Regions from separate parts of the Brevibacillus nitrificans genome, predicted to be linked through region 1. Evidence: a T-box and tRNA genes for the amino acid it is inferred to sense, from the RefSeq annotation. Region 1 holds a T-box; the other holds one or more tRNA genes.
What was found. A T-box is a leader RNA that pairs with one kind of tRNA and senses whether it is charged. The one in region 1 lies ahead of ileS (isoleucine--tRNA ligase), so its partner is inferred to be a tRNA-Ile.

Region 1 (15,399 bases):
GAGGATGCAGAGCGGGTGCGGGTCATTATCCACCCGGATTACATGCCCGTGGAGATGGAAGACTATCGTCTGACTTTGCTGCGGATCGTTGCGGATCAGCGCTTTCACGTCTTTGAGCACCGCGATGTGATGGGCGCGCTGCTCAATGCGGGGATGAAGCGGGAAAAGTTCGGGGACATGCTGACAGATGCAGCAGGCAGCTACGCGATTGTCGCGGAAGAGGTAGCCGACTATGTTTGCACACAGGTGACACAGATTCACAGGACCTCTGTGCAGTTTGAACGAGTCTCCTGGGAAGACTTCACACCGCCAGCGCCGCGGTTTACGGAGAAAACAATCACGGTTCCATCCCCGCGACTGGATGCGATCATTGGGGAAGTACACCATTTGTCCCGAGCGAAAGCATTGGTTCCCATCCGGGGTGGGAAAGTAAAGGTGAATTGGAAAGTTCTCGAGGATCCTTCCCATGCGCTGAAGGCGGGCGATATGGTCTCTATGGCAGGGTTTGGACGATTTAAAGTACTGGAAGTAGCTGGCCCGACTCGCAGTGGCAGGATTCGCATGATTGTGGGACTGGTCACATAAGCTGTAGGAGACCACAAAAATTTGCAAAATACGGCAGGATATACAGCTGATCCTGTCGAAATAATTGGCTATGATTATCGGGAAAAGTGGGGGGTTCATGTGCCTTTAACGCCGTTGGATATACACAATAAAGAATTCAGTACTGGCTTTCGCGGATACAACATTGACGAAGTAAATGAATTTTTGGATCAGGTCATTAAGGATTTTGAACTCCTGATTAAAGAAAAGAAAGAAATGGAAGAACGCATCGCTATTCTTAACGAGCGTGTGGATCATTATAAGAGCTTGGAAGAAAACTTGAGCAAATCGATTCTGGTTGCCCAAGAAACAGCAGAAGACGTCAAGTCGAATGCTCGTAAGGAAGCACAGCTGATCCTGAAGGAAGCGGAGAAAAATGCGGACAGGATCGTAAATGAAGCCTTGGCTAAGTCTAGAAAAATCGCAATCGAAATCGAAGAATTGAAAAAACGTGCGTCTGTTTACCGCATGCGTTTTCGCACTTTGTTGGAAGCACAGCTGGAAATGCTGGAAAACGGAGCATGGGATGATATCGAGCATGCTGATTCAGCGGTTGCTGTTGAATAAAACATTGACGTTCTGTTGATGATGGTACTATAATGAAAAACAACTTTGTCATAGTGATAGCGACGATGATCGGGACGAGTATGTGAGCATTGCACTGCCTAGCGAGTCAGGGATAGGTGAGAGCCTGACGAGATGCACCCACAGAAAATCACCCGGGAGTTCAATAGCCGAAATCTTGCCAGGGAAATGACAGGCAGGGGAGTAAGTGCGCGCGTCATTCCCGTTACGAATGATACAAGTGGAACGATTTTTATTACGATCGTTCAATCTGGGTGGTACCACGGGAGCCTTCTCTCGTCCCTTTTTTGGGGATGAGTGAAGGCTTTTTATATTTTTAAGGAGTGAATGTAGCCATGGATTTCAGCAAAACCTTATCGCTGCCAAAAACGGACTTCCCGATGCGCGGCAACTTGCCAAACCGGGAGCCGCAAATGCAGTCTGCCTGGGAAGAGATGGATATTTACAAACTTGTACAGGAACGTACCGCTGGACGTCCTTCGTTTGTTTTGCATGATGGCCCTCCATATGCAAACGGGGATATCCATATTGGACATGCGCTCAATAAAATCCTCAAAGACTTTATCGTCCGTTACAAATCGATGGCGGGCTTTTATGCACCGTATATTCCAGGCTGGGATACACATGGACTCCCAATCGAGCAGGCTATTGTCAATGCACAGGGTCTGGATCGCCGCAGCATCGAAGTAAACGACTTCCGCAAACGCTGTGAAGAGTATGCTTGGTCCTACATCAACAAGCAGCGCGATCAGTTCAAACGTCTGGGAATTCGCGGCGATTGGGAAAACCCTTATGTAACGCTGCTTCCTGAATACGAAGCAAACCAAATCCGCGTGTTTGGGGAAATGGCGAAAAAAGGCTACATTTACAAAGGTCTGCGCTGTGTGTATTGGTCTCCTTCTTCCGAGACCGCTTTGGCAGATGCAGAGATTGAATACAAAGACAAACGCTCTCCTTCCATCTACGTCAGCTTCCAGGTAGTGGATGGCAAAGGTCATCTGGATACGGATACAGGCGTTGTCATCTGGACGACTACACCTTGGACCATTCCGGCAAACCTGGCGATCACGCTGCACCCTGAACTGGAGTACAGCGTAGTGAAAGCAGATGGCCGCAAATTCCTGGTGGCGAGCGGACTGATTGAAAACGCGAGCAAGGAAATCGGTTGGGAGAACGCGGAAGTGCTCTCCACCCACAAAGGCCAAGACCTCGAAGGTGTCGTGACGCAGCATCCGATCTATGACCGTACGTCTCCACTCATCTTGGGCGAGCATGTAACGCTCGATGCGGGTACCGGTTGCGTTCATACCGCTCCAGGACACGGGGAAGACGACTTTAACGTCGGACAAAAATACAACCTCGGCGTGCTTTGCCCAGTTGATCATGAAGGAAAAATGACCAGTGAAGCTCCGGGCTTTGAAGGTCTCTTCTACGAAGATGCAAACAAAGTGATCACCGAAAAGCTGAAAGAAAACAACGCTCTGCTCAAGCTCAGCTTCTTTACGCACTCCTATCCGCATGACTGGCGCACGAAAAAGCCGGTGATCTACCGTGCGACTGAGCAATGGTTCGCGTCCATCGACGGGTTCCGCGAGCAAATGCTGGAAGCCATCAAACAAGTGAAGTGGATTCCGCATTGGGGTGAAACCCGCCTGGCTAACATGATCGCTGATCGTGGAGACTGGTGCATCTCCCGTCAACGCGTATGGGGAGTTCCTATCCCGATCTTCTATTGCAAATCCTGCAACGAGCCGATCATCAACGATACGACGATCAATCATATTGCAGACCTGTTCCGCAAAGAAGGCTCTTCCGTTTGGTTTGCTCGTGAAGCCAATGAGCTCGTACCAGAAGGTCTGTCTTGCACAAAATGCGATTGCAAAGACTTCCGCAAAGAAACAGACATCATGGACGTGTGGTTCGATTCTGGTTCCAGCCACGTATCTGTCCTGAAAGAGCGCGGCATCAGCTGGCCTGCTGATCTGTACCTGGAAGGCTCCGACCAATACCGTGGATGGTTCAACTCTTCGCTTTCCACGAGTGTTGCGGTATTTGGCACTGCACCGTATAAAGGCGTGCTGAGCCACGGATTTACCCTGGATGGAGAAGGACGCAAAATGTCCAAGTCCCTGGGGAACACCATCGTTCCACAAGAAGTCATCAACAGTCTGGGTGCCGATATTTTGCGCCTGTGGGTCGCATCTGTCGACTATCAAGCGGACCAACGTATTTCCGATGCGATTTTGAGCCAGATCGCAGAGGTTTACCGCAAAATCCGCAACACCTTCCGCTTCCTGCTCGGAAACCTGGATGGATTTGATCCGGCAAAAGATCGCGTTGCTTATGAGCAGCTGGGTGAACTGGATCGCTATGTTCTGGCAAAAGCAGCGAAAATGGTCAAACGTGTACGCAAAGCCTATGACGAGTACCAGTTCCATACGGTATTCCATTCCGTTCGCAATTTCTGCGTAATCGATCTGTCCGCTTTCTATCTGGACATTTGTAAAGATCGTCTCTATGTAGAAGCGCCGGATAGCCTCAAACGCCGCGCTGCGCAAACAGTAATGTACGATTGCCTGCTGAATCTGGTGAAGCTGGTAGCACCATTGCTGCCGCATACAGCAGATGAAGTATGGGGCTTTGTTCCAGGCGTGGATGAGAAGAGTGTGCAGCTGACAGACATGCCAGAAGCGGATGAAAAGCATTTGAGCTTCTCTGCTGACGACGAAAGCAAGTGGGACGCTTTCCTCACCGTCCGCGATGAAGTGCTGAAAGCAATGGAAGAAGCGCGTCGCAACAAAGTGTTTGGTAACTCTGTCGATGCAAAGCTGGCCCTCTACCCACAAACAGAGGAAGTGGCGAAAACCTTGGCAGCGATGGACGATCTGGCAGATTTGTTCATCGTGGCAGATGTGGAACTGCATCCACAAGGTACTGCTGCACCAGCTGAAGCAGCACAGCTGGAAGGCATTGCCGCTGTGGTATCTGCAGCCAGTGGTGTCAAATGCGAGCGCTGCCGCGTCGTGAAGCTCGATGTGGGTGTAAACCCATCCCTGCCAACGATCTGCGGACGCTGCGCGGGCATTGTGGAGGAGCATTACGCACACGTTGGAGAATAAAGAATACCAAAAGATTCGACCTGTCATTCCTTGTAGGGAATGGCAGGTTTTTTTATTTCAGCAAGGTCTTCAGTCAACTTATGGGATGGGCTGAAATCGGTTAATTCCGTGCAAGCCAAGACATACTACCACGTGAGGAAACCAAACCAAAGGTGGTGTCTGGCGTGGACCAAGACAAGCTGACACTTTTTCGAGTTAAGCTGCTGGAGCAGAAAAAAGAGCTGGAAGATCGCGTGCAGGACCATTACGGCATGAGAGAACCGATGACGACTTCTTTGCAGGAGTTTGCCATGTACGATAACCATCCCGCTGATATTGGCAGTGAACTGTTCGAGCGGGAAAAAGATTTGGCGCTGGATAGCCTGGACAGGGAGACGCTGAAGGAAATTGATCAGGCGCTGACACGAATGGATGAGGGGACATACGGGACCTGTACCGTTTGTGGGGCGGCTATTTCTGAGGAGCGTCTCGAGGCACTCCCACAGGCACAGACCTGCAAGGAACACGCACCAGCGCCTACGATCAACGAATCTCGTCCCATAGAAGAGGAGTTTTTGATGCCTCCGTTCGGGCGTACCTCACTTGACGAAAAGGAAGGGCAGAACGGCTTTGACGGGGAAGATGCGTGGCAAATTGTAGAGGCGTGGGGCACCTCGAGCACTCCGTTTTCTTACGTGGATAACGACAAGACCGATTACAAGGAAATGTACATCGAAAGTGATGAGCCAGATGGCTTTGTGGAAGATGTAGAGGAAATCGGGTACACCGATATCGATGGCTATCACGGTCAGGACAGCGTTCACTTTATGCGGAGCGGTACCTACGAGGAGTATATGCGAAAGGGCGAGGGGAAAGGGAATTACCTGAACTACGACGATTACGAAGAAGAGCGGGCAGACAGGGAAGGCCGAAACGATTTGATGTAGCCAGGAGGACCGCAAATGCAAATCGAGCGTGTAGAGACGTACCCGCTGCTCTATAAGCTTCCACAAGCGTATGGCGATGCAAATGGTTACAAACGGTACCGAACATGCTTTTTGATTCGCGTCATTACCAAATCGGGAATGGACGGGTGGGGGGAGATTATCGATTGGCTCCCTACGCTTCAGTCGGGCTTCCGAGAGCGGATCATTCCCTATTTGCTCGGTAAGATGGCAACGGATCGACTCGCGCTGACAGATGTCATCAGCAAATGGCACCAGCGCTCGGCAGCGGGAGTGAGCATGGCTTTGACGGAAATCGTTGCGAAGCGCGCGGGGTTGTCTGTCTGTGATTTGTGGGGCGGCAAATTTCATCAGCAAATACCGGTTTACGCTTCATTTCAATCCTACTGGGAAGCCAGTGATTGGTGCGAGCGTTCGATTGAAAAGGTCACGCAGGAGGTTGCAGCTGGGCATAAACAGGTGAAAGTAAAAATCGGAGGACGCTCGTTGCAAGAGGATTTTGCCCATATCAAGCGTCTCATGCAAACACTGCCCGAGGATGTTCTTGTCGCTTTGGATGCTAACCAAAGCTACGATACGTCTCATGCACGTAAGTGGGAGAGAGTGTTCTCCCAGTTCCCCAATTGGCTGTGGCTAGAGGAGCCGATGCCGCTGGATCGTGCGCAGGAGTATGGAAAGCTGCGGGCAGCTATTCAGGTACCCATTGCGGGCGGAGAGAATCTGGTTCAGTGCGCTCAGTTTTTACCGCTGTACCAATCTGGTGCGTTGGATATTGCGCAGCCAGATTTGCTGCACACAGAGGGGATCGATGCCTACCGGACACACTTGCAGCTGGCTAGGCAGTATGGATATCGGGTATCCCCTCATTCTTTTGATGGCAGCCTGGCTCGGCTGTATACCTTATTTGCTCAGGCTTGTCTTCCGGCATGGTCGAAAATGGATGCCGATCCCATCGAGCCCGTGGAGTGGGATGCGATGGAGAATCCGTTCACACAGTTGTTTCCGTTAGCTCCGGTGCAAGGCAAGGTCACTATCCCGGAAGGAGCCGGAATTGGAGTTTTGCCGGACTGGGAGCTTATCAACGCAATGCGCTGGGATGGCAGCGTTTATGCGTAAAAGAAGGAGTTTCTTATGGCGCAAAATGCAAAAAACTTGATTGGCTTAACGGGTATCCCTCTGGTCATGGTGCTGGGTAATTCCATGCTCATCCCTGTATTGCCAACCATGAAAGCCAAAATGGATCTCACCTCTTTGCAGACGAGTTTGCTCATTACCGCCTTTTCCATAGCAGCTGGCATTGTCATCCCATTTGCCGGGTATCTTTCAGACCGATTTGGCAGGAAAATCGTGATCATCCTCTCCCTTGTCGTATATGGTGCGGGCGGGCTTTTGGCAGGACTTGCCGCATTATGGTGGGAGAATCCGTATTCGATCATGATGGTAGGACGAGTATTGCAGGGGATCGGTGCTGCGGGTACTGCACCCATCGCCATGGCGCTCGCAGGGGATTTGTTTAATGGTGCGTCGGAGAGCAGGGCTTTGGGGCTCATGGAAACGTCAAACGGCCTTGGCAAGGTACTAAGCCCGATTTTTGGCTCGCTGCTTGCCCTGATCTCCTGGTACATGGTGTTTCTGGCCTTTCCGATTATCTGCGGCGTCGTGCTGTTGTTGTTTTTATTCCTGACGAAAGAAAAGAAGCAAGAAAAACAGCCCATACCGGTGAAGCAATACCTGCACTCTATCGGGCAGGTTTTTAAACAGCATGGGAAATGGCTGATTCCCGCCTTCTTTATCGGGAGCATTTGCTTATTCACTCTGTTTGGTGTTCTGTTCTACTTGTCAGACCTGCTGGAGGAAAAATACAAGATCGATGGCGTGATCAAGGGTGGCTTTCTAGCCATCCCGCTGCTGGTCATGAGTATCGCTGCGTATGTGACGGGCCTGATCATTAAAAAGAAGCTAGGGCTCATGCGGTGGTTTGTGATCGTGGGGATGTTCCTGCTCTCCGCCTCTTACGTTCTTGCCAGCTTTGTAAAAGGGGCGTATCCGCTGATCGGTATCCTAGTAATTGGCAGCGCTGGTACGGGGCTCATTTTGCCTTGCTTAAACAGCATGATTGTCGGAGCGGTGCAAAAAGCGGAGCGGGGGATGATCACTTCTTTGTACAGCGGTGTCCGCTTCATCGGGGTCGCGATCGGACCTCCCATCTTCACATGGCTTTTGGACATTTCACGGACGGTCATGTTTTGGTCGATTGCGGGACTATCCCTCGTATTTGGTGTCCTGGCGATCTTCTTTCTAAAGCCCAAACAGGCGCAGCAGCAAACACAGGCTGGCGGTGAGCAGGATCAGAAGGCTGCCGAGACGAAAGGCTGGAGACAAGTATCTGAGCTGCTCGGGATCGAACCGGCTACACCCGATGAAAAGAAAAAGGAAGCGGCAGTGGAAAAGTACGGGTTTGACCCTGATGAGCTTCTTAAACGAATTTTGTCAGGGCAGAAAGAAAAAGAAAAAAATTAACAGGCATCTCCCAATCAGTCTCACCCCGTGAAAGGGAAGGGGGCCGATTCGGGCAGTGCCTGTTGTTTTTGCGTTTCGTCAGAATTGAGCAAATCGATGAGTCAATGCGCGAGCCAGAGCAAGCGGATAGACGTCATCGTAAAGCAGGCGGCTAAATTGCGGATCGCCTTTAACATCGGTAGGGATGTGTGAAAAAATTACGGTTTCGGCTACATCACTACCGGAGGGGAGGCTGGCGTATTCCAGCACACGGGCTATGTAAATATCTTTTCGCATCGAATGGTCGATCGTGTACTGTCCGATTCGTTCTATTCCATCCAAGACGGCTCCCGTTTCCTCGTACACTTCCCGTACAGCAGCTGCCAGACTGTTCTCCCCGGGTTCTACTTTACCGCCCGGCAATTCGATCCCGCGAGTTCGATGACGGGTGAACAGAAGCTTCCCTTGCCAAAACGGAAAAATAAGAACATGCCGTGCCTCGTGATTGCCGTATTCCTCGTGATCAAAAGTCAACTCGACTGGCAAGCCGAAGTCATCTAGAAAAGCGTACATGACGAGATCTCCTTTGCTAATCTGTGCTTCAAGGCTGCTGGATCTGCAGCGAAATGTGTTTGACGGCTTTCATCGCTTGACCGACCGCAAGAGAAAGACTTGCATAGGGGGCGCCATTGCTGACGTCACCTAGCGCGTATATCCACTCAGATGCAGAAGTACGTTGAAATTCGTCCGTTTTCAGGTAAGCATCTCCGAAGGTAGCCAGGGAAGAAAATACGCTGCTGTTTCCGTGCACGCCGATTCGCGGTAGAATCCAGTCCACGACAATTTCAGCAGGCTCGCTGTTGTTGGCAGATCGGAGCTTCAGTGCGATTCGCTCCTCTCTGGCCTCATAGGACTCTATTTCCGTTTCCCAGAAAACGCGAAGGTTCGGCAGCTTTTCCAGCCGTGCAATCCACTCGGAGCGGGCACGCAAATGATCACTCCGGACGAGAAGATCTACATGCCGGGCAAATCTGCTGATATTGGAGGCACTCTCGAGAGCGCGGTCTCCGCCGCCGATGACAGCAACATCCTGTGCCGATAGCATGTCTGCCTGAGCCGTTGTGGAGAAAGAAGTCGTCAGCACTTTCTTGCAACCTGAAAGCGCAGGGATCTCATTGGGACTTGCACCGGTTGCGGCAATGAAAAAGTCTACGCGATAGTCCGATTTCGTTGTTTTCACCATGCGAGTTGAAACATCAATGGAAATGATGGTTTCTTCCAGTCGCGGCTGCACGGCATCAATGGCGGGATGTCTCAATAGATCATCCAGCAGAGCTGAACCATTGGCGTAAACGCGGGGAGGAAGGTCCACGATTTCGTTGCGGATTTGCAGCAGTTGTCCGCCGAGATGATCTGCTTTTTCCACCAGAAGACAGGATAATCCTAATCGTTGGCACCAAATAGCCGCGGACAGTCCTCCGATGCCGCCGCCTGCGATCAGCACCTGTACGTGTTCCACTCTTTTGTCCCCCCGATTTTTTCTTGCGTACCAAATATACCTAGTTTTAGACTACCTGTTTCGTATCCAGAGTGCAAGAATGTTCCGAGCTGCAACGTGGGAGCAGGTTCCTTCGTCATACAAAATGCCGGGAGGATGTGGTAAAATGGGACAAGAATTGCCAAAATCTTGGGAAATTTATCTGCGATTGTGCAAAATTCGACGAAAAGGGAGTGACCAACGTGCCCGCAAAAATGGAAAAACCTCAGACTCCTTCCAACCAGGCAAGCAAGAAAAAAAGGCGTGGACGGCGAAGCAAAAAAATGTATGTGCTTCTGCTTTGCTGCCTGTTTTTTTGTCTGGTAGCTGCCGGAGCTGGCTATGCCCTCAGTCAGTGGAACAAGACGTTGGAGGTCGTCACGGAGGATCCGTATCAGCTCCCTGATCAGCCAAAAGTAGAGCAGCCCTACGAAGAAAAGGAATCGCTTTCCTTTGTGATCGTTGGCCTGGATACTCGGCAAAACATCGGGATGCTCAACACCGACGTACTGGTAGTGGCCGTCGCCAATCCCGTAACCAAAAAACTTACGATGGTTTCCCTGCCACGGGACACTCGTGTAGAAATCCCGGGCTATCCGGGGTATCACAAAATAAACGAAGTCTTTGCTTTGGGAGAAGAAATCAAAAAGCGCGCAGAAAGCAAAGGGCAGACAGTTACGGAAAATGGGATGACCTTGCTGAAGAAAACCTTGGAAAGCATGCTTGGCGTAAGCGTAGGCCACTATGTCCAGCTTGACTTTGAGGGCTTCACAGCTGTAATCGACAAGCTCGGCGGTGTAAAGGTCGATGTTGACAAAGATCTGGTTTATGAGCTTCCGCAAGAAGGCGTTTATCGGAGCCTGAAAAAAGGAACACAGGTATTGAATGGAGAGCAGGCGCTTGGTTTTGTACGTCATCGCTTGGATAAGCGGGGTTCTGCCTACAATTCCAGTGACTTTGACCGGAACAGACGACAACAGCAGGTGATCAAGGCCGTTGCAGACAAAGTGGCTTCCGTCGACGGTATTTCGAGCCTGACAGCTGTCCTGGAAACGGTAGGCAAGCATATTCGGACCGATTTGTCCAAGGATCAAATCAATGGATTGGCGATGGATTTTGGCACCATCTCCTCGGAAAGAATGACGTCACTGGATAATGGTGCGGTTTGGATTTCTCCGTACACCCTTTGGCCAAAGGAGAATATGGAGGCGATTCGCACAACCCTCCAGGCAGAGATGGGATCGGAGAAAAAGGGTGACTTGGTAAAATTAAGTGATGCGGCTGTCGTAGAGGTGGCACAGGCCGAAATCAAAAATCAGCCAAAACCGGCATCGAAGCCAGCAGCAACAGTACAGACTGCTTCTCCTGCGACCCCTGCTAAAGAGTCGGACAAAAAGTCAAATGCAACGAAGCCGACAACGCCTGCAAACAGCGATGTCGATCCGACGAATCCGGTTCCAGATGAAGCATCAGATGGATCAGGAAACGGCCAGGAAGGCACAGAAGAGCAGCCGTACTCCCCTGACATGCCACCGCCTGATATTTTAGCTCCGCCTGCCCCCGTTGAAAGCGGAGAAGGAGCGTCTCAAGGCGGGGTGTAGCACCTTCCTTAGGCAATCGTACATATACTGCAGGAGTGACTGATCGCTTCATTGGATTTCCTGACCTGCTGATGGGAAGGAGGGGGGGACGCGTCATGAAAAACCTGCAGGAGACCATGAAACAATTGCAACGAACATCTGAAAGTCTGTCCAAGCTAAGCATGAACCAGGAGAATCCTTGGCAGGCATTAAGCCAGATGAATCAGCTTTTGGACACGAACTTTTGGGAAAACCTCGTAAACCTGACGGGGCAGTCCACGGCTCAGGCGACTACGCAAGTGAGCGAGGCAGTACCCACCATTTCGAAAACGAGGAAAAAGCAAAAAGAGAAGCAGAGGGAAAAGGAACAGCCGCCTGTGATCATGTATCAAAGCGATCACGATGCTTTTCCGGTTACCGATATTTATCAAACGGATCAGCTCGTGATCGTCTGCTGCGAATTGCCCGGATTTGCCCGTGACAGCTTGGAGGTCACGCTCACGGAACAGCGGACATTGGAGATAAAAGGGACGATCAAGCGACATCCGCAAGCGCAGTTCTGCATTCAGCAGGAAAGGGTGCACGGCATCTTCAACCGTCAAATCGAGCTGCCTGTATCGGTCAGTGCAAAAGGGATGAAAGCTCACTATCAGGATGGCTTATTGGAGCTGTATTTGCCAAGGGATGGCTCACCCCATGACAGAAAAGCGACGTTTCGGGCGAATTTATAATCTGTACCAGGCTGCCAGTTTCCCTTGGCAGCCTTTTTTCTACTATCTGCAGCTATTGTAGGCTCGTACACAATCAGACAAAAACAGTGCTAATGCAAGCCATTAACACTGCTTTAAATATTCCCGACGAGAGGTTGGTCCACCACGCTGGGATCGAGCGTGTTCGTAGAGCTGGCCCCGTTTACAGTGTTGACGAGGTTGCCGGTATTGCCGCCGCCAGAACCGGAAAACGTCTTGGTCGCACTCTTAGGAGATATGTTGAGGGTGTCTCCAAAGTTGACGGTTCCCGAGTTACTGTTGATATTGACTGCACCGATGATGGAAGGCAACGATATCTCCTCCTTTCACGTTCGCCACCCTCTACCTAGCGCTTGTTCCGTACCAAATGCCGTATATTTTTTACGCGCGTTTCCATTTCTACACATTCACTCGAGCCGATGTGAATAACCGCGGATGCGGCGGCGAAGCTGACATTCACTTTATCTACCCGGATCGAAGGATTTTCATGAAAGGTCATAGTCGTAATGGGTTCGCAATCGCTGGGCAAAGGAAATGGCTCACAGAAAGCGACATAGTCCCGAAACAGAAACTCGTTTTCAAAAAAGATGACTTTATCCCGCTGTACGGCAAGGATGTACGATTGGGCATCCACCTTTTGGGAATCGCCGATCTGCAGGACGGAGGAGGAGTCGATGGAAATGTTGGTTAAGGAATGGACATGGCTCGTTCTGCTGTTCATGATCCACATTCTCCTTTTTCCTGAAGCCATAGGATAAGAGAGGAGGCGGGCTGACATCCCCATGCAGTCTTCGGATTTTCGCTTGGCTATTCCTATGGCGTCGGTTCTGGCGTCTCCTCTGGCTGTGTCACGCCTACAATGTAGCTCTCCGGCGGGGTCTCATTGATGGTTTTCAGGACAATAGACTTGCAGTCACCGATAAACAAAGAAGCTGCAGAGGCAAGGTTGACAATATTTACAGCTCCGACGCGGATTTCGCCATTGATCACTTTATAGATCATGACCGCCGTCAATCCCTCCACGAGGCAAATTTTTAATAAAGGACTCACAGGTACGTTCGATATCGCGCTTGACCTTTTGAATCGTTCGTTGGCAGACAGCGTCGATATGCTCGGGCTCCCAGCCTTCTGCTTCGGACTGCTTCAAATAGTAGCGAATGCGGGGATCGATTTGTTTTTTGATGTCATCCATGATAAAGGAGCGATACGTGTCATCGAGGGGATAACCGGCTTCTTCCTCGATACGTTCGAGTACCTGGTACGCGTCATGCCCCAGAAAATCGTATATTTCCTGCTGGACGCGACGAAAAGCGGGAGTGTCCGCTGTTCCGGTAGTGGGTCGTTCCTCTGGCGTTTGGCCAGGAATGGACAGCTCCCCCATGCCAGCATCGGCACCTTTTGGATTCAAACCGATATTTAAGGTGCCTTCCAGACGTTCGACCTTTAGCAGATCAAATTTGTATTCATTTCGTATGACGGGAGGTACCTGTTTTTCCTTCAGCTCGTCAATGTCCTGATTCAGTTTTTCAATCAGCTTTTTCATCGCTTCCATATGCTTGTTTTGTGCTTGCAAATATTCGTGAAGCTGCTGAAAGTACTGCATCATTTCTGGACCCATATACATACTGATCATCCTTACCTATCTTCTGACAAATGGATCGAAACTCATCTGGGCTCCACTAAGGGGATGAGCGGGACAAACATATCGGGACGTGGGCTTTCAGGTTCCATTTCTTCCCCCGGCTCCATGGTTGCTTCCGGTGCTCGCTCCGTAAAACCGCCTGAGTTGTATAGTTGTGATAAAGGTTTAATGACACCCGCACTCCCGATTTGAAAGACAGACGAGTTGGTAAGACCATCGATTTTCAGAGTGTGGATCGTAATGTTTTGATGGACAATAAAATTCATGGGCAATCCCGTCCCTTGGGCGCTGGCTCACGCAAATCTTGGACAAATGCAGGCCAATCATCGTTATTCGTATCATTCACATAAACGACACTGCGTGGAATTCTCACGTTCAATGTCGTTCCGGAATTAAAAGAACCTCCACCAGCAAAGGTTTTGGCATAGCTTACAGGAGAAATTTTGCGGACATCCCCGACGTTGAAGACACCACTGATACTGTTGACATTGATGACTCCCACGATTGCAGGCACAAGTACCTCACCCCTCTGGAGAAATCCTTTTTGTATTGTATGTGAATGTCTAGTGGGTGTTCATATCTGTTTTTGCCACCTCTTGATGGGCGTAGGCATAAGCTGAATGAGGCACACCGCTGCACGTGCTCATTCCCTAGGAAGAAGAGGAGACGAAGAGATGGAACTGAAAATGACCGTCCATAACAAAAAAATAGAGGTCGGGGAGTTTGACTGCGATGGCGTTTCCCAATCCTCCATCGTCCTGATTGGGGATACGGAGGAAATCATCAGCTCAACGGTATTTGATACACCTGCAGACTCTTTAATCATCAGCAAGCAGCTGCCCATTCGCAAACATTACGAATAAGGTTGATTTGTCCCGTATTTGTCCCGGTAATGACTGAGTGCCAACAGCGGCCAAATCCACCGGTAGCTGTGGTAAGCAAAATAAATGCCCCCAGGCCTTCCGCCGCCGGTCGGATAGGCAGTCGTCCAATCATGGCGATCCTTGAATTGAAGGAGATACTGAATGCCTCGCTCCACAGCAGGATGAGGCTTGGGAAAAACAGAGATGAGGGCATCTACGGCCCAGGCGGTTTGGGAGGGTGTGCTCGCACCTAGAGCCACATACGCTTGTTTTTCGTCACTCTTGCAAGACTCTCCCCATCCGCCATCTTCGTTTTGATTTCGAATCAGCCAGCTTACGGCTTTTTGCACGGCCTCGCTGTCCGCAGGCACACCTACTGCCATCATGCCGGTTAGTGCCGCCCACGTCCCGTACAGAAAAGCGATTCCCCATCTGCCGTACCAGGAGCCATCTGGTCGCTGCTCGCTCAGGAGCCAGCGGACAGCTTTTTGTACCTGCGGATGGTTCATGCGAATTCCCGCATAATTGCCGAGAAACTCCAGTGTACGGCCCGTCAGATCCGCAGAGGAGGGGTCGATGCTCACGGTATCCGAGCCCTCGATCGGCAACTGCCGAATGACAGCAGAGTTCGTATTCTTTTCAAATGCAGGCCATCCACCGTCGTCGTTTTGCATGGTCATGAGCCAATCCAGGCCTCGTTTCCAGGCAGCTGCTGTGGTTTGGTCTGCTTTTGCTTGCATGGAAATGGCGCGCAGGGCAGCTGTCGTGTCGTCGATATCGGGATTCATCGTATTCTGATCCGAAAAGCCCCAGCCCCCAGGAGCAGCGTGCGGGTTGCGAATTTTCCAGTCGCCATAGGTTGTCTGCTGCTTGCCCAGCAGGTACTTTAGGGAGCGTTGAAGGGAGGGGTGGGAGGACTCGATGCCGGAATGCTGCAAGGCGTAAGTGAGCAATGCCGTATCCCAGACTGCGGAGGTAGCGAGCTGGAGATGAGCGTCTTCGCTCGTGCGGTAAACGGCAGCCTGCAAGCCCTGCATGGCGTGCCGGATCTTGGGATGCTGCAAGGGGTAGCCCTGTGCCAGCAAGGCGAAAATCATAAAAAAAGTAGAAGTCGAATACGTGTACAAAGTTCCGTCCGGTTCGATCCTCTCCAGGATGTACGTTTCCAGACGGCGCAAAGAGACCTCGCGCAGCACACTCGGTAGAAATGGCAGCGTACGTACAAAGCTGTGGATCGAAGCGAGGAAGCCTTGCGCATCCTGGGCGAACTGCTCCATG
Region 2 (15,399 bases), on a different contig from region 1:
TTGTGATCTGCCCCAGCGTGCCAAGGTAGACAGCTAGTGGGGATGCCGGCAGGGAGCGGTTTTCCCCTCGCATGTAAGAACCTACTACATCGATTACTTCCATGAGCTGTGCTTGCTTGCTCTTGGTCAGGTTCACTTCCACTTCGAACTCATCTATTGTAATGACTAGACCCTTGAACCCCGCCATTCTGGAGAGGACTGCGCAACTGACCAATGCTTCCAAGAAATCGTGGGAACGCTCGGCAACGGCTCGGGAAATGGGAGAGCGTAATTTCAGCTGCGGCAGGAACAAGTTGGGCTCTTTGCTCAGCCTGCTGTTGACTTCCGTAGCCGTATACTCTTCGCTGCCATTTAGTACGCCCTCGATCATGTCCTGATACGTTTCCGTGTATCCCATTCTGGCAAGCAGCTGAATCGTGGCCATATTATCCGTGAGTTTGGTCAAATGCAGATTCGCCACGGAATGCGGCGTGTATCCGTATTGAATGGCCCTCTCGTAAAGGGACAGCAGTGGCGATTCCGTTTCAAAACCGTGTCCTCTTACACTGTTCCACAGGGCGTTTATCAAGCGTGCAGGCTCGGAAAGGCTGATGGCATTGCCGTCCACCTCCACTTTGGCGACCAAATAACCCGCTTGTTCCGCCAGATAGCGCAGCACAGCCATCGTATGGCTTTTCCCCGTTCCATACGGGCCCACCACCTTGTGCATCCTTTGGAACCCTTTTTCTGGAAAGCTGGCGAATGCCCAATCTTTTATCGCGGAGAAGCCCATCGTCAACTGTTCGATATGACCATTCGGCACCAGTCCAAATCGCAGAGACTCCAATGTTTTGCGCGCTTGCAACCGGACCGGATCCATCGGCAATGAGACGATACGCGTGCCTTGTGGTGGTTGAGTCTGTGCCACGGGTCGCTGTACTTGCTGTTTGGGTTGTGGCTTGGGTGGAGATTGTGTTTGAACCGCTTTGTCAGATGTTGCAAACGTTGCTGAAGCTGCGGCTGCCCCCCTGTGGTTTCCTTTTGCTCCAATGATTTCATCAATCAAATCGAGCGTCGCGTCTTTATTCTCCTGCTTCGGTGAGCTTGACTGGTTGTTCCCGGAGATTTCCGCTGGCCGCATCGCATCGAGTTTCAAGTCAACCTGCAGCCGAAATCTCTCAATCTGGACTAGGGCGCCCGTCGGAGTGAGTTTGACAATCGTCCCAGGTCCCATCCCGTTTACTTCCACTTTCATGCCAACCTGAGGCGTCCACATCATCTTCACACCTCATCTTCCTCGGAGTCTTGAGCCGCTGCTACTTCATCCGCGTCGTCGTACATGCGCAAGAGCATGGTGCACACTTCTTTCACCATGGTACGCCTGGTGCTGCTGGACAAGTCTTGTTCCACGATCCGCAATGCCCTGTCGCGGACGCGTTCCAGAGCAGTTTGCCGCTTTACCGGCATTTCTTCTTCAAAATGTTCATACATCAGTTGGACCAGTTTTTCCCCGATCTCCCGCAAATCCTCGAGCATGTCGGAACGTTTGGTCAAATCAATCAAAGGCGCGAAAGTGTTTCCATCAAAAAATCCCTCATTCGGAGCCGGGTCTGCAATCCTCTGCTGAAGCGCAGCGAATGCGTCCATTTTGGAGACGACATCGGGAGTCAAGGCGTACACCAACAACACGGAGCCTTGATTCAGCTCCACGATCGAGTTGATATTCGCCATCAGCATGGAGTGAATGCGTTCCATCTTTTTCTTATCGACGGCAAAGCCTTGCTCCGCCTCATCAAAGCAGACGACCGTTCCTTGGTAACCGGCATGCTTGACGAATTGAAACAGAGAAAACATCGCCCGTTTCGCCTGAAGATTTTTCTCGGCTGCTGTCACCGGTGACAACTGTAATTCCTTACAAAGCTCCCGGTTATCCATTTCTCCGCCCAACCATTGACACAACCTGTCAAAGCGGTCCCTGTTGTCGTCCAGATAGGCACTGCAGGCTTCGCGCAGCATTTTTCCATAGGCAGTCAGGCGAAAGTCGACTTGCTCAAGCCCGCTGATCCAACCTTTCAACAACAAGTCTCCTGTGTACGGGTTGTCGGATTGGCTCTTGATATTCTCGACTATCCCCTGGATCATGCTGCCTATGCCATGCTGGTTTGAGTGCGGCAGGCGGATTTCTTTGGCGACTTCCTTGAATACCACCAGATTCTGTGTAAAGTCGACATCTTTATTCAATAGCACTTTGGCAGTGACGCAATTTTCTCCACGGGCTATTTCCATCAGGTGGTGGAGAAAGTGAGACTTCCCGGAACCAAAAGGCCCGACCACAAATTTTTCTGCGGACGCTCCCCGATCGAACCTTCTTTTCAGGTAGACCTTTTGCAGGCGAGAAAAAGCATCGTCATAGCCCACGCCAAACAAGCTGCATCCTTCTTCCGGTGCAGTGCCATGCGAAGCCATGCTTTCCAACATCGTCAGTATTTTGTCCTTCATGGTAGTTCTCCCCTCTGCCTACAAGCGGCTCAAACAGGCATGTGACAACGATTTCATCAACTCGCGCTTGTATCCGGACCCAACATTATTCTCCAGGACCCGTTGCCCGATGCCGGTCATCTGTTCCCGCAAGCCGTCTATGTTTCCCTGCAGTCTTTCTACATGGCCAATAAACATCTCCGTGCTCGCCTTCAAGAAATCTTCCGGGTGCTGCATGATGTTCACCTTTTCCAACGGCAGAGTGGGAACGCGCCAAGCTTGCTTGGGGAGACCGCCGCTGACCATCTGAAGGCGCTGCCCCAATGCCGGGTAGTTTCGCGAACACATTTCCAGAAAACCTGGGAGGACAGCAAATACGGAAACCGTTCCCACTAAAAGCCCTGTCGTACATCCATCGATCAACCGGCGCATCAGATTGGCTGCAATACGCTGACTTCGCGGCGGAATTGACCTTGTGGATTGCAAGGTCCTTTCATTCTCGTCAAACAAGAGCAGGACTCCCGGGACTCCCAAATGATACAAGCCTCCGAGAACTGTCTTGAGCACCAGCTCTGCATTTCTGCCATTCAGCGGTCCCTTTACTCCCAGCAGGTTGTGCCTCCTCATGTCTGCCACGCTTACCCGGTTCCCTGTGAGAAAATCACGCAGCGTGTTCCAGGCGGCAGCATTCAGATGCTCCTTTTGGGCTGCCCACCATAACGCATTGTGAAAGCCAGGGTGGACAAGGTGCACTTTCTTGAGGTTATCTGCATGAATGGTGCGGCCCGCCTGAAGAGCAGAAATGATCGCAGGCAGGGATCTCACCATTTGATTGTTGACCCGCGCCTCCATGTTTTCCAAAATGTATGCCGTAATCTGTTTCCAATCCTCGAGCCGCAGAGCCTGTGACAAATCGGCACTCGCAACAATCATTCCTTTTTCCAAAGCCCGTTGTCGGAGCAATTGAAGCAAATGAGTTTTCCCCGAACCGTATGCCCCTTCAAAAAATTTGCAGGTGGCTCCTCCATGAGAAACAAAACCATCCATTACTTCCTGTTCGAAATAATCGAGATAGGGTCTTGTTCCCACATCGAAAAGATGAGCGCTCCCTGGATTCGGTATTCCATATTGAGCCAAGGTCTCTAAAGCATCGATGACATCATCCCGATATCCTGTTGTCACGTCCGTCATCTCCTTCGCTCTTTATTTATAGGGAATGGCGTAGCACATCGTTTTATACTCTTCTTCTGAATGTAATCCGTTTACCGTTACTCCCAAGCCTTTGCTTACTTCCTGCTGGCTTCCGGTTTGCAGCCCGATACGCTGCTGCGCTGGAACCATACCTCCCATTAGCCGGTAACGGTCCAGGTTGTACAGGAACAGCCACATAGGCAATTTGTCATTGACGCCAAATCCGACCGACTTGATGAACTCCTTGTCCTTCGCGCACAGAACTAGGAATTCTTCCGCGAATTCCCGGATCAATACGGATTGCCCCTCCATTTGCTCATAAATGCCGACTACTGCTTTTTTGTAAGCGATCCACATCCAGAAAGTCAGCCTTTCCTGATCGATCGAAGCATTCTCCAGCATAAGAAGGGCCTGGCTTTCCAACTCTTCGATCTCTTTAGAAGCAGCAACCGTGACAAACGGGGTCAACGGCTCCCGGTTATAGCAAAAGCGAATCTTTCCTTCGCTCGGCTTGGTTTCCAAAAGCAATGGACCGACTCTCCATCCATTACTCACTTCGCGGATAATCGTCCCCTTCTCTTTGGCGGAGCGCAAATATGCCGTCTCATGCTTTTTGTACTCCTTCACCTGTTCGTCGAGCACTTGTTGAACGAGGGGGATGTACTTGGCCTTGAACTGTCCCATCATTCCTTCATCAGGCAGAAGCTTTAACTGCTTGGCGGCAGTTACTAGAAAATCCGCATCTGTTGCTTTGGATTCCGCTAGGGAAAACAGCGGTTTAAACATTTGCTTCAGTTCTTTTTGCATGTCTTTCCCCAACGTTTTTCCGTCTATTATCGTCTTTTGCTGTTCCATTTGTTACACCGTCCTCAATACTTGTTCTGGTTGAAACGGATATTCCGTAAGAAAGGGGCTGGGCGTACCGAAATATAGCAGATGCACTTCTTGCTGTGCTCTCGTCACGCTGACAAACAGCAGCCTGGCATCCAGCTCGTCTGCGAATGACCGATTATTGGCATTCGGGATGATCACGGCATCAAACTCCAGTCCTTTCACCAAGGACACGGGAATGAATACGACCCTCTCCCGCAGCTGCGCCTGGCTGTCCTCCACCAGCTGGATCGATTCTACACCCAGCTCCAGCATTTTATGATACAGCGCTCTCGATAAGGCCCCCTCTTTGCAAATGACGGCAATTTTGGGATGGCCCTTCTCGACCATCAAACGGATGGAGTGTCTTAGTTTTTGGACAAGATCGGCTCCATCGCTTACCTCAATCAATTGTGGGCGATCGCCATGCCTGTTGATTGGCTGAATAACGGGCAAAGATCCTGCCGAAGCTTGCAGGATATGGTTGGCCAGCTCCATGATTTCGAAGGTCGAACGATAGCTGACAACAGTCTCCATATAGTGAAGCTCTGTACCGAAGATGCTCCCCAGATCAGACCAGTCCCGAAACCCTGTCCAAGGATAAATGCATTGTGAGATATCCCCCAGCATCGTCAGCGATTTGGCTAGCGGCTTGAGCGAGTCTGTCAAAAACGGGTTTAAATCTTGCATTTCGTCTATCACGAGGTAATCTAGCAAGACGTCTGTCCCTTCGATTTTTCTTTCCATATGCAACAAGGCACCAAGATCCTCGTAGCCTATCTTCTTCTGCTTGAGGTCATCGCTGTGCCATCCCTGCTCCTGGCAGACGTCTATGTAGCATTCAAGTGTGTTCAGCGGCTTCCAGGAATCGAAGTACGCCGTCATGCCCTGCTGCCAGTTTTCCTTCATCAGCCGCACTCTAATCCCTGCCACTTCCCGGAGCTTACCTTCCCACTCTTTTCGTTCCACGAGTTCCTCTGGCAAACCGGACGTCCATTCCTTTACCGTCGCCAGATAGCGGTTTTCCAGATGCTTTTCCTGTTTTTTCAGTTCCATTTCTGCCCAGTTCCGGATCGATTTGATGGTCTCTGTACGGCGCTTGTTCAAAGGCAAATGCTGGTAGCCCTCATAGATTTCTTTCCATTTTTCAGCCGTTTCCGTCTCGGGGGGCACGATGTATACAAGCTGCGGAACGTCGGCTGGCAAGAACTCCTCTTCCCGTACGGCAAGGTAAGACTCCACACGTTCCTTGAAGGAAGGCGATGTTTTTTCAGCCAGGATCGGGGCTATTTCTTCCATTCGCCCCGGATTGTCAATAAATTCGGTCAGCCATTGCTGCGGCGTCTTGACCTCTTTTGCGAACTTCAGGAGGGATCTGGCGAAATCGATGACCGTGCTTTGCTGAATGCCTGCGATATCCAGGTCCTTAACAACCTGTTTCATGTAGGAAAGAAACATTTGATTGGGGGCAAGCACCATGATTTTATCTGCCGACAGCTGCTTGTCATAGGCATACAGAAGGTAGGAAATGCGGTGTAGAGCGATGCTGGTCTTGCCGCTTCCTGCTACCCCTTGCACCAACACTGGCCTTGCGATTCCCATCCGGATGATCTCGTTCTGCTCTTTCTGGATCGTCGCAATGATTTCTTTAATTTGGTGGTCTGTATTCTTTTCAAACCAGATCTGTGCCAATCGGTCATCGGTCAGGTCGGGTGCGATCTCGTCAGCGGTCTCGCCAGGCTGCAGCGCAGGCTTACGGTACTGGTTGCTCAGAGTATCCCGCACATCGATCACCTGTTGATTTCGGATATGGACGGAGCGCTTGCGATTGATGGCCAGTTCCTGTTTTCCGCCAGGCGTAGCGATGGCGATGTTACCTTCGCCGCCGGAGAAGCCGTAGTATGCGTTCCCGTAGGGGGTCCGCCAATCATAAATGATGTCCGAAACCTCGTCTTTTGCTACGGGGATCTTTCCAATCCGATAGGTAACGACCTGCTCTCCTTCGATCAGCTCCAGTTTTCCGATGTAGGGCTCGGATAGGGCCTCTTTGTATTCGGAGATTCTTCCTTTGTTTCGAGATTCGACGTATTCCTGTCCCAGATCCATTGGCATTCGCTTGCTATTTGCAAGCTGTTCAATGACTTCTTCTATTTCCTGAATCGTTTGGTCAACGTGCCTTTGTTCTTCCTGAATGATTAGTTGTCTCATGGAACCACCCTAGCAGGACTTTTGGGTTATTTTAGTACAAAATTAAATGTGATAATTTTCCTATAAATTCACTTTAGCTCATCTTCCATTCTTTTTCCACAATTTCAACGCTGTGAAACTTCTTAGTAAAAACCGGGCCCCAAACAGGACCCGGCAATAGTTTTTTGATCATTACTTCGTTGCAAGAAAAAGGAATTGTTTTCTCAAGCCATATGGGCAAGCAGCCTGCTGAAATCCACTAACTCCCCAATCGTAGACGGTTCTGCTCTCTTCAGATACTTCTTATCTTTTTCCATCAATTTGAAAATCTCAAACGTCGTCATCGCATCATCCAGAGCCCGGTGATGCTTCCCTTTTGCCGAATGACCGAATTCCACCAGCGCCTTCATCAGCCCGGTTTGATTTTTCGTGCCGTAGAACCGTTTGTGCTCCATGGATAAATCGATTTCTTTGTTGGGAAATGGGTAAGGTATGCCAGCCTGCAGACATTGTTTCCGTAGGACATACATGTCCATATTCCCCCAGGTAACAACAGTACTCATGCATTGGCTTTCGTATTTCATGAATGCGGCAATAAGCTCTCGAAAGGATATCCCTTGGTCAACTGCTTCTTGGGTGATGTCCAAAAACTGCATGCATCTGTTGCTCAATAAAGAATTGATCTCAGGTTTCACAAAGGATGAAAACGTATCATGCACTTCCCCGTTCCGCACGACTGCCACACCCGCTTCTATGATTTCCGGTACGAAGCCCTTTCTTTTTTGATGATCTTCGGGCATAGTAAACTCAAAATCAACGAACAGATATGGCTTGGACATCATACGTTCCTCCTTCTATTTACTTTCATCGGAAGAGATTCTTCTGCTTCCAACATACTTGTGAAAGTGACACATCCTGACAGGGAACGTATGTTTCTCCATCAATTTCCGCATATCCAAATCGTAAACAGCTCCGAAAAAACGAATACTGTCAGGGAACCTGGATTCCCTGACAGTATCTCTCGGCCATTTCCCGGTATTCACCGTACAGCCTTTGCCGATACTCTACCGGCTCCAGCAGCTCCGCGTCCTTCCCGTACTGTTTCATCCATCGCATGAATTCTTCCGCCCCGCGAGTGGTAACCGTCACGATGAGCGATCCGTCCTCTTGATCCACAAACTGGGGTTCCGAATCGTATTTATGCTCTTTGATATAGCGGGCGACTTCCTTGGTGAACCTTACTTTGAAAGTTGTTTCGTTGCGGTCCGCCTTGATGCCCCACAGTTTGTCCAAAAAAGTGTCGATATCAAAATCGTCCTCGATAAAAAACTTCTTGCCGGTCAGCTCGATGCGTTGAAAACGGCTCAAGCGAAACGTGAGGACCTCTTCACGCAAGTGGCAAAAACCGATCAGGTACAAATACCCTCCGCGCGGGACCAGATAATAGGGATCAATCATTCTTTTCGTCCAATCTTCCCGATACATCGAATAGTACTCGCACTCGATCGTCACGTCGTCCACGATCGCCTGGATCATTCGCTGCATGAGCAAGTCCTGCTCCGGATTCATCTGCTCCGTATGTATCCGGATCCGTTTCCCTAATAGCAACAGGTTATCGTTTACTTTGAATCGTGTAAGGATCTTCTCCATCGCGGACTGAAAAGACTTTTGGAAGAGCTGCCCCTTTAGCCTCGATTGGCTTGCCAGGATCGGGTACAGAGAGATGGCCAGATATTCGTCGACTCCGAGCTTACCCGGGGGTTGTATATAGTTGTCTACGATAAAATATCCCTTGCTGCCCTCCAGCATGACTTGAATCCCGCACTTATCCAGGTCTTTGATATCTCGGTAAATGCTACGCACCGAGGTCCCTGTCAATTCGGCGAGTTTCGGCGCGGTGATGCCTGGCCTCTGCTGTATAGTCGTAAGGATATAGAACAATCGTTGTGTTTTGTCCACGTTTTTCACTCCAAAAAGGCAAAAATATCCTACCATTCATTCTCGATAGATGAGGCTAATTCCTCTTCACAACGTAAAAAGAGAAGAGAGGAAGCTGACACAAATCCATTTTGGGTGGTTCAGAATGCGAGATGTGCTTCCCCTACTGCCAACAACTCCTTCTCTACCATTACTTCGCTGATTCCTTCCTTTGATCCCTCCAATTCCTCCAGGCATGACGCCGATCGCTCCGATCCTTGGATACCACTCCTTGTTTCTTCTGAACTTCATCATGATAGAAGCCAATGGGGTTTCCGGACTTAGGAGGATAGAAATCAAAAAACCACTTGATTTCTCAAGTGGTTTTATTAATGAATTATGGTGATCCGGACTGGGTTCGAACCAGCGACCCCCACCCTGTCAAGATGGTGCTCTCCCAACTGAGCTACCGGATCATGGGATATGTATGTGATCTTAAACATCTATGTACTCGTTTAATGGTGGGCCCTGTAGGACTCGAACCTACGACCAATCGGTTATGAGCCGACCGCTCTGACCAACTGAGCTAAGGGCCCCAATCGCACCGGACGTCGATCACATTTATTACTATACAGCATGCCTAAATGAATTTCAAGAGGAAAAACATAATTTCTAGTAAATTTTTTCACTCCCACCAAAAGGTCACCAAAAAACGGTTGTTTGGTGGGCATTTCCTTCTCAATCCTCCACATCGTTCCATGAAAAGGAATACCTTCCCTTACATACAAAAGCCACTCTCTGCTCCTCAGCTTGTATGGTCACTGAATATAGGCGAAAAAACACAACCATGACGGCAGTCACCGCTCCACCTTTTTCCCCCTGATCCACGTAACCCGAACAGAGAATGGCTCACTTCTCTTAATCAGCTTTTACAAACTGTTACAAAGCAAGCAGTACAGTCCTTTACTTTCCGAATCCGAATCTTGTATTGACCATTCGGCTTCGCGCTCTCGTGAAGTCCTTGCTTCCCTAATAAGCCATCCTCACCCTGCCTGCTCGTTCCCTTCCTCACCCTTCGCCTCGAGCTTCAGCTCCGCACTTTGCTGCGCCAATGCTTCTTCCCGCGCAGCTGCTGCCTCTTGCTCATCCCGCATGCGGTGCGCCATGCGGCTGGATGCGTTGGCTGCCACACTTGCCACCAAATCATCCAGGAACGTATGGACCCGCCCCTCTGCTGATTTTGTATCCAGGCGCTTGATGACTCCGACCTTGTGTTTATCCAGATGTCCAAAAGTCGTCACGGCAATGCTTCCGTATCCGAAAACGGAGCCTAGCGCCAGTGTCTCGTCGCATCCAAACAAGCCTTCGTCCGATGCAATGATTGACTGCAGCGGTTCGGAAAGCAAGCCTTTTTCTGCTAAGATATCCAATTCAACGCCCACCAAAATGGCGTGCTGCATTTCCCTTTTTTCCAGTACTGCTTTCACACTCTCGATGCATGGTTCCATCGTCAGGTCTGGGTGGTAAGGCGACTGCATGAGATACACGATCTCTGCGATGTCCTCCACGGTTACGCCTCGTTCTGTTAGGCGTGCGAGGGCGGCGTTTCTGACTTCGATGCTGTGTACTTGCTTCTTCATAAGAGACAACCCCTTCCGCATATCGAGTGAAGTCGTTTTCTACCATAGTATCATATGGTGACAAAATTGCGACAATGTTTCACCCAGAATGGAAAGTCCACCGCAACTTTTACTCGATATAAAAGTTTACTTATATTCCCAATTAATAGTATCCTTTTCCAAGGAGGTGGTCATTGCGTGAAGCTGAAAATAGGGAGCTTCCCCCTGCTTGTCTTGCTCATCGCCAGTATTTTGACCGGCTGCCAGGCGCAGCCCTCATTGGAAGCGGAAGCGGCAAGGTTGCTCCTTTCCTTGAAAAAAGCCCAGTATGAGTTTTCCTACTCCCAGCTGGCGGGCGGGCACTACGAACAGCTTGCGTCATCCACCGAAAAAGGGGACGCCTACTTTCTTGCGTTTCAAGCCATTTCAGAAAAAGTAAAGCCCTTCTTGCATCAAAAGGAATACGAAAAATTTTTCAAGAATCGGGTCGCAGGTATGACGATTGAAGCTGTTATCCGGGAAAAATGCGAGATCAGAGTGAAAGATGTACGCATGGACGAGTTTTATCAAGATGAAACGAACGGCTCCTACATCGGTCACTACACCCTGGGATTACAGTTTCTTTACGGAAATGGTCTTCCCGATCAGTCAGTGGTGAAAAAGGGACAGATCACGATGAGTCAGGTGGATGGGGTATGGAAGCTTGAGCGGGATTGGGATGGCTATTTAAAAGAAAGCGATCTTCCCTAAGCTCTGCTCTACAAAATGCGACACCCTCTCGTCCACTTCCCCCCTCTCCTGTATAATAATCACCAGAACATCCCATGAAGGAGGGACAGGCTTGTGGCTCTTGAGGAAATCATCTTGGAAAGCCGGCATCTGGGAACGCCGGAAAAGCTGATCGTCTATACCCCGGAACGCTACTCTCCACTCTATTCCTATCCCGTGCTCTACGTACAGGATGGGGATGATTACTTGGCCTTGGGCAGGATGGCTACGCTCTTGGATAGCATGATTCGGGAAAAGCTGCTGCCAGACGTGCTTGCAGTCTTTTTACCTGTCGATAAGAATAAACGGACGGCTCGGTATCATCCGGATGGAAGCGAGCATCTGGCGTATCGCCGTTTTCTGGGGGATGAAGTCGTGAGCTATATGGATACCCATTACTCGACGGATACGTTGGGCAACGCGCGGACGCTCATCGGGGAGTCACTGGGTGGTGTCGTCTCGCTGTTTACCGCCTTGGCTTATCCCCATACATTTGGGCAGATTGCCTGCCAGTCGATTGCGATGGATGCAGAGCTGAATCGGCGGGTAGCAGAAACGGCGTTTGAAGTCCCGTTGACTATTTATCTCGAAATCGGCAACCAGGAGACAGCGGTTGCTTCCTCTCGCGGGCCGCTTGATCTCGTCACTGCCAACGAAGAGCTGCGAGAAATTTTGCAAACGAAAATGGCCACCCTGGTCTTTGAGACCTTTGAGGGTGACCATACGTGGGGCCACTGGCAAACCAACATACCGCGTATGCTGCATGCCTTGTTTGGGTAAACTTACCGTGGCTGTTCTTCTTGTGGGCCTTCGTCCTTCAGCGGCGCAACCAGAGCTTCTTCAAACTCTACTTTGCGGATCGCCGTTAGGATGGTGAAGGTCAGCACAGAGAGTAAAAGAAGGACAAGAAAAATAAATGTGATCATCATGGCCATGTACATGCTGTACGGCACCTCCCTGCACTACACAGTCTTTCCTGCCGCCAGCGGAATATACGGACTCACGCATAACATTACACAAATGAAGAATTTTCTGTTAAAATAGCAGAATACCGAGAGAATAGATGTTTGCTAGATAGTGAAGGAGGAGTGGTTCTCATGATGTACAGTATCGTAGTATTTCCATCCAGCAAGGTGCAAGAGGTCGCCAACTCTTACCGCAAGCGTTACGATTCGGCGTATGCTCTGATCCCTCCATATATCCGTTTGAAAGAAGGCTTCGAGCTGGAAGAGGCCAAATTGCCTGAGCTGGTCAGCCATCTGGAGCAAGTCGCTTCCTCAACGGAAAGCTTTACGGCTCAATTCCATCGGGTATCGTCTTTTCATCCGACGACCAACGTCATCTACCTGGCCTTGCAAAACAAGGAGCCTTTCACCGCTCTTCATCAAAAAATTGCGAACCAATGTGTCAATGAAAAGGAAACGTATGCGTACGTGCCTCACCTGACCATCGGGCGTGATTTGTCAGACGATGAGCTTCGCGACCTGACAGGACAAATGAGCATGGCGAAAATCGACCTGACCTCTGAAGTAGATCGCTTCCACCTCATTTATCAGCTGGAGGATGGCATCTGGAGCGTTTACCAGACCTTCCTGCTGAAAAAGTAAGACATATACCCAAAACACCAACGACCCTCCCTGTAACTTTCGCAGGGAGGGATCTTTTGCCGTAAAAAGGACGTGCCACCATGAACAAGACGTATCAGATCCAAACAGTCCAATCTGAAAAAGAAATGGCGGATGCCCTCTCCGTCCGTCGCGCTGTATTTATTGTGGAACAGGAAGTACCCGAAGACCTGGAAATCGATGAGCACGATCAAGTAAGCAGCGGCACCGTTCACTTCGTCGCCTACGATGGGGAAACTCCTGTGGGTGCGAGCCGCCTGCGCCCGTATGCGCCAGGTGTGGGCAAGGTAGAGCGCGTTGCCGTGAACCAGTCCGAGCGTGGAACCGGACTCGGCCGTATGATCATGCAAGCGATGGAGGAAATCGCCCTCAAGCACAATTACGATACACTCAAGCTGAATGCGCAGACACATGCACAGCGCTTTTATGAAAAGCTTGGCTACGAGCCGCACGGGGATGTTTTTGACGAAGCCGGTATCGAGCATATTGCCATGGTGAAAAAGCTTCACAAAGCATAAGAGCTCGTAAACAAGAAAGACAACCGAACAGTAACACCAGTCAGAAAGGCTACTGCAAGCATAATCGTGTAGCCTTTTTTGGTATGCACGATACGCGCCTGTTTTCCCGCTTTCTATGCTGATTAAAAAATACGGATCTCCTTTTCCTTCGCCTAGGTCCTCTTTCAATGCCCAACTCAAAGAGGCTTGATCTCCTAGAAGCTGATGACTGTGATCGATCCATCAAGTGGTAGACTGCGGCCACGTACCGCTAACACGATTCGTATGCAATCGTCTCCTCTTTACGGCTCTTCACATAAATGATATTTTCATAGGAAAAGACTTTATGAGAAAATATGTAAATTTGCCTCAAAAGAAGCTGGACTGCTTGTCCCTTCTTCGCGGCTTCTACTGGAGCTGCTACGACGTTCTCTTATTCGGAGGTGTGATCTTATGCCATTTGGAATCGATCAGCCGCTTGTGATCAGCAAAACAGATGCTCGGCGATTGGCTATCGCAAGTCAGCATCTGGCAGCTCCTCAGCAGGCTGCAAATGAGGAGAAATTGATGGCTGTCTTACAGTCATTACGTTATTTGCAGCTGGATCCGGTCAGTGTAGTGGCACCGAGCCATGAACTCGTGCTTTGGAGCAGGCTCGGTTCCGGTGCCACGCCACTGCTCAACAACCTGCTATGGCACCAGCGCTCGTTGTTCGAATATTGGGTCTACTGTGCAGCCATCGTTCTTACGGAAGACTATCCGATGTACCGGGCACATATGAACGCCTATCCCCCCAAAAGCACCGCGGAATGGATAAACGCGAACGACAAGCTGCGTCAGCACATCTTTGAACGCCTCCAGGAAGATGGCGCACTCCCTACGAGCGCATTTGAGGACCTCTCCGCCGTCGCCTGGAAATCGAGCGGCTGGACTGCTGGCCGCAATGTCGAGCGCATGCTGCAGTTTTTATGGTTGGGAGGCGATGTGATGGTAACCGGTCGTGCATCTGGCCAACGACTGTGGGCAACCACCGATGCTCATTTGCCGCAGGAGACTGATCGCGATGCGCTGCCGATGGACTTAGCGAACGCTGTTGCCGTGGAGCATGCGGTACGTGCCCTCGGCATCGCGCGGGTGGCTGATGTAAAGCAGTATTTTTTTCGCTTTCAATCCCGAGTGCCCCTTCGTTCTATACTCGAGCGGCTGCAAAGGGAACAAAAGGTGATTCCTGTCGAGATCGATGGTGATTCTTCCAAACATACATGGTTCGTCCACACCGACTCCCTCCATGCACTTGAAGCCATTCGAGAAGGACGCTGGGAGGCGCGTACGACGCTGCTGTCTCCCTTTGACAACCTGATAAGCGACCGGGAGCGCACCGAACAGCTCTGGGGGTTCACCTTCCGCAATGAGATGTACGTCCCCAAGGCTCAGCGGAAATACGGCTACTACCTTATGCCGATCCTGCATGGCGACCAATTGATTGGACGGGTGTCACCCAAGGTCGATCGCCGCCGCCACATCCTTTGCATCGAGGGACTTTATTTAGAGCCTGACGTCCTCCCAACAGCCGACTTGTATCACGACATAACGGAAAATCTGGGCGATCTCGCATCCTTCGTCGGTGCCGACGCGGTCGAATACAGCGATCTGGTACCAGACCCGTGGCTTGCGAAGCTGCACAAGTCGTGATCCCCACTCAAAAGACGAAACCTCGTCCACCCTTTGCAACGGATTGCACGATTGCCCACTGATGATTGGTGAATCAGATCGGGGGCTCAGCTGACCCGGGATCGTTCGTTTAAAACAGCAGGAGTCCTGGACTTGATGATCTGGTCCATGGCTTCTGCTGTTTTCATTTGCACGGTTACTTCTGAGCTTTTCTCCCCGCCGCAATCTCCCGCAGCTTTTCAACGGCTTCCATCGGTGCCGTATGCGTTCCAAGCATCGCATGAAACGGCTCTTCTCCTCGCCATCCGTGGAAGTCTGAGCCTCCTGTGATCACAAGGCCATGCTCATTTGCCCAAGTCGTGTAGCGTGCACGCTGATCAGGATCATTGTCAGGGTGATGGACCTCAATCCCGTCCAAACCAAAGGCAATCAGCTCCACTACCAGATCATCTGCATCGTACAGACCGGGATGTGCCAGTACCGCTGCTCCCCCTGCATCCTTGATCAAGGTGATAGCCTGTTGCGGAGTGATTCGCGGAGGGTTTACATAGGCTGCCCCTTCTTTCCCCAGGTACTTCGCAAACGCCTCATCGATTG

Region 2: it has a tRNA-Ile gene. The T-box ahead of ileS (isoleucine--tRNA ligase) is inferred to sense a tRNA for this amino acid. The anticodon was not compared.

What each region holds. Positions count from the first base shown of each region.
Region 1 covers NZ_RHHU01000001.1:44,317-59,715, reverse strand. The annotation lists gene EDM59_RS00260 (YlmH family RNA-binding protein) at 1-585, shown strand, start outside; gene EDM59_RS00255 (DivIVA domain-containing protein) at 685-1,170, shown strand; T-box leader at 1,227-1,475, shown strand; gene ileS (isoleucine--tRNA ligase) at 1,524-4,307, shown strand; gene EDM59_RS00245 (TraR/DksA C4-type zinc finger protein) at 4,460-5,233, shown strand; gene EDM59_RS00240 (mandelate racemase/muconate lactonizing enzyme family protein) at 5,249-6,367, shown strand; gene EDM59_RS00235 (MFS transporter) at 6,383-7,771, shown strand; gene EDM59_RS00230 (NUDIX domain-containing protein) at 7,850-8,323, opposite strand; gene EDM59_RS00225 (NAD(P)/FAD-dependent oxidoreductase) at 8,352-9,269, opposite strand; gene EDM59_RS00220 (LCP family protein) at 9,491-10,888, shown strand; gene EDM59_RS00215 (Hsp20/alpha crystallin family protein) at 10,984-11,598, shown strand; gene EDM59_RS00210 (spore germination protein) at 11,712-11,927, opposite strand; gene EDM59_RS00205 (spore germination protein GerPE) at 11,963-12,337, opposite strand; gene EDM59_RS00200 (spore gernimation protein) at 12,430-12,618, opposite strand; gene gerPC (spore germination protein GerPC) at 12,608-13,249, opposite strand; gene EDM59_RS00190 (spore germination protein GerPB) at 13,282-13,524, opposite strand; gene EDM59_RS00185 (spore germination protein) at 13,521-13,772, opposite strand; gene EDM59_RS00180 (hypothetical protein) at 13,933-14,121, shown strand; gene shc (squalene--hopene cyclase) at 14,112-15,399, opposite strand, start outside.
Region 2 covers NZ_RHHU01000012.1:83,241-98,639, reverse strand. The annotation lists gene EDM59_RS20390 (BREX system ATP-binding domain-containing protein) at 1-1,258, opposite strand, end outside; gene EDM59_RS20385 (BREX system ATP-binding domain-containing protein) at 1,261-2,478, opposite strand; gene EDM59_RS20380 (BREX system ATP-binding domain-containing protein) at 2,497-3,639, opposite strand; gene EDM59_RS20375 (hypothetical protein) at 3,661-4,503, opposite strand; gene EDM59_RS20370 (HelD family protein) at 4,507-6,726, opposite strand; gene kapD (3'-5' exonuclease KapD) at 6,930-7,547, opposite strand; gene EDM59_RS20360 (helix-turn-helix transcriptional regulator) at 7,696-8,664, opposite strand; tRNA gene EDM59_RS20355 (tRNA-Val) at 9,023-9,098, opposite strand; tRNA gene EDM59_RS20350 (tRNA-Ile) at 9,142-9,218, opposite strand; gene EDM59_RS20345 (phosphatidylglycerophosphatase A family protein) at 9,666-10,262, opposite strand; gene EDM59_RS20340 (hypothetical protein) at 10,440-10,991, shown strand; gene EDM59_RS20335 (alpha/beta hydrolase) at 11,085-11,789, shown strand; gene EDM59_RS31160 (hypothetical protein) at 11,792-11,950, opposite strand; gene EDM59_RS20330 (YjcG family protein) at 12,107-12,616, shown strand; gene EDM59_RS20325 (GNAT family N-acetyltransferase) at 12,697-13,152, shown strand; gene EDM59_RS20320 (winged helix-turn-helix domain-containing protein) at 13,585-14,823, shown strand; gene EDM59_RS20315 (PHP domain-containing protein) at 14,999-15,399, opposite strand, start outside.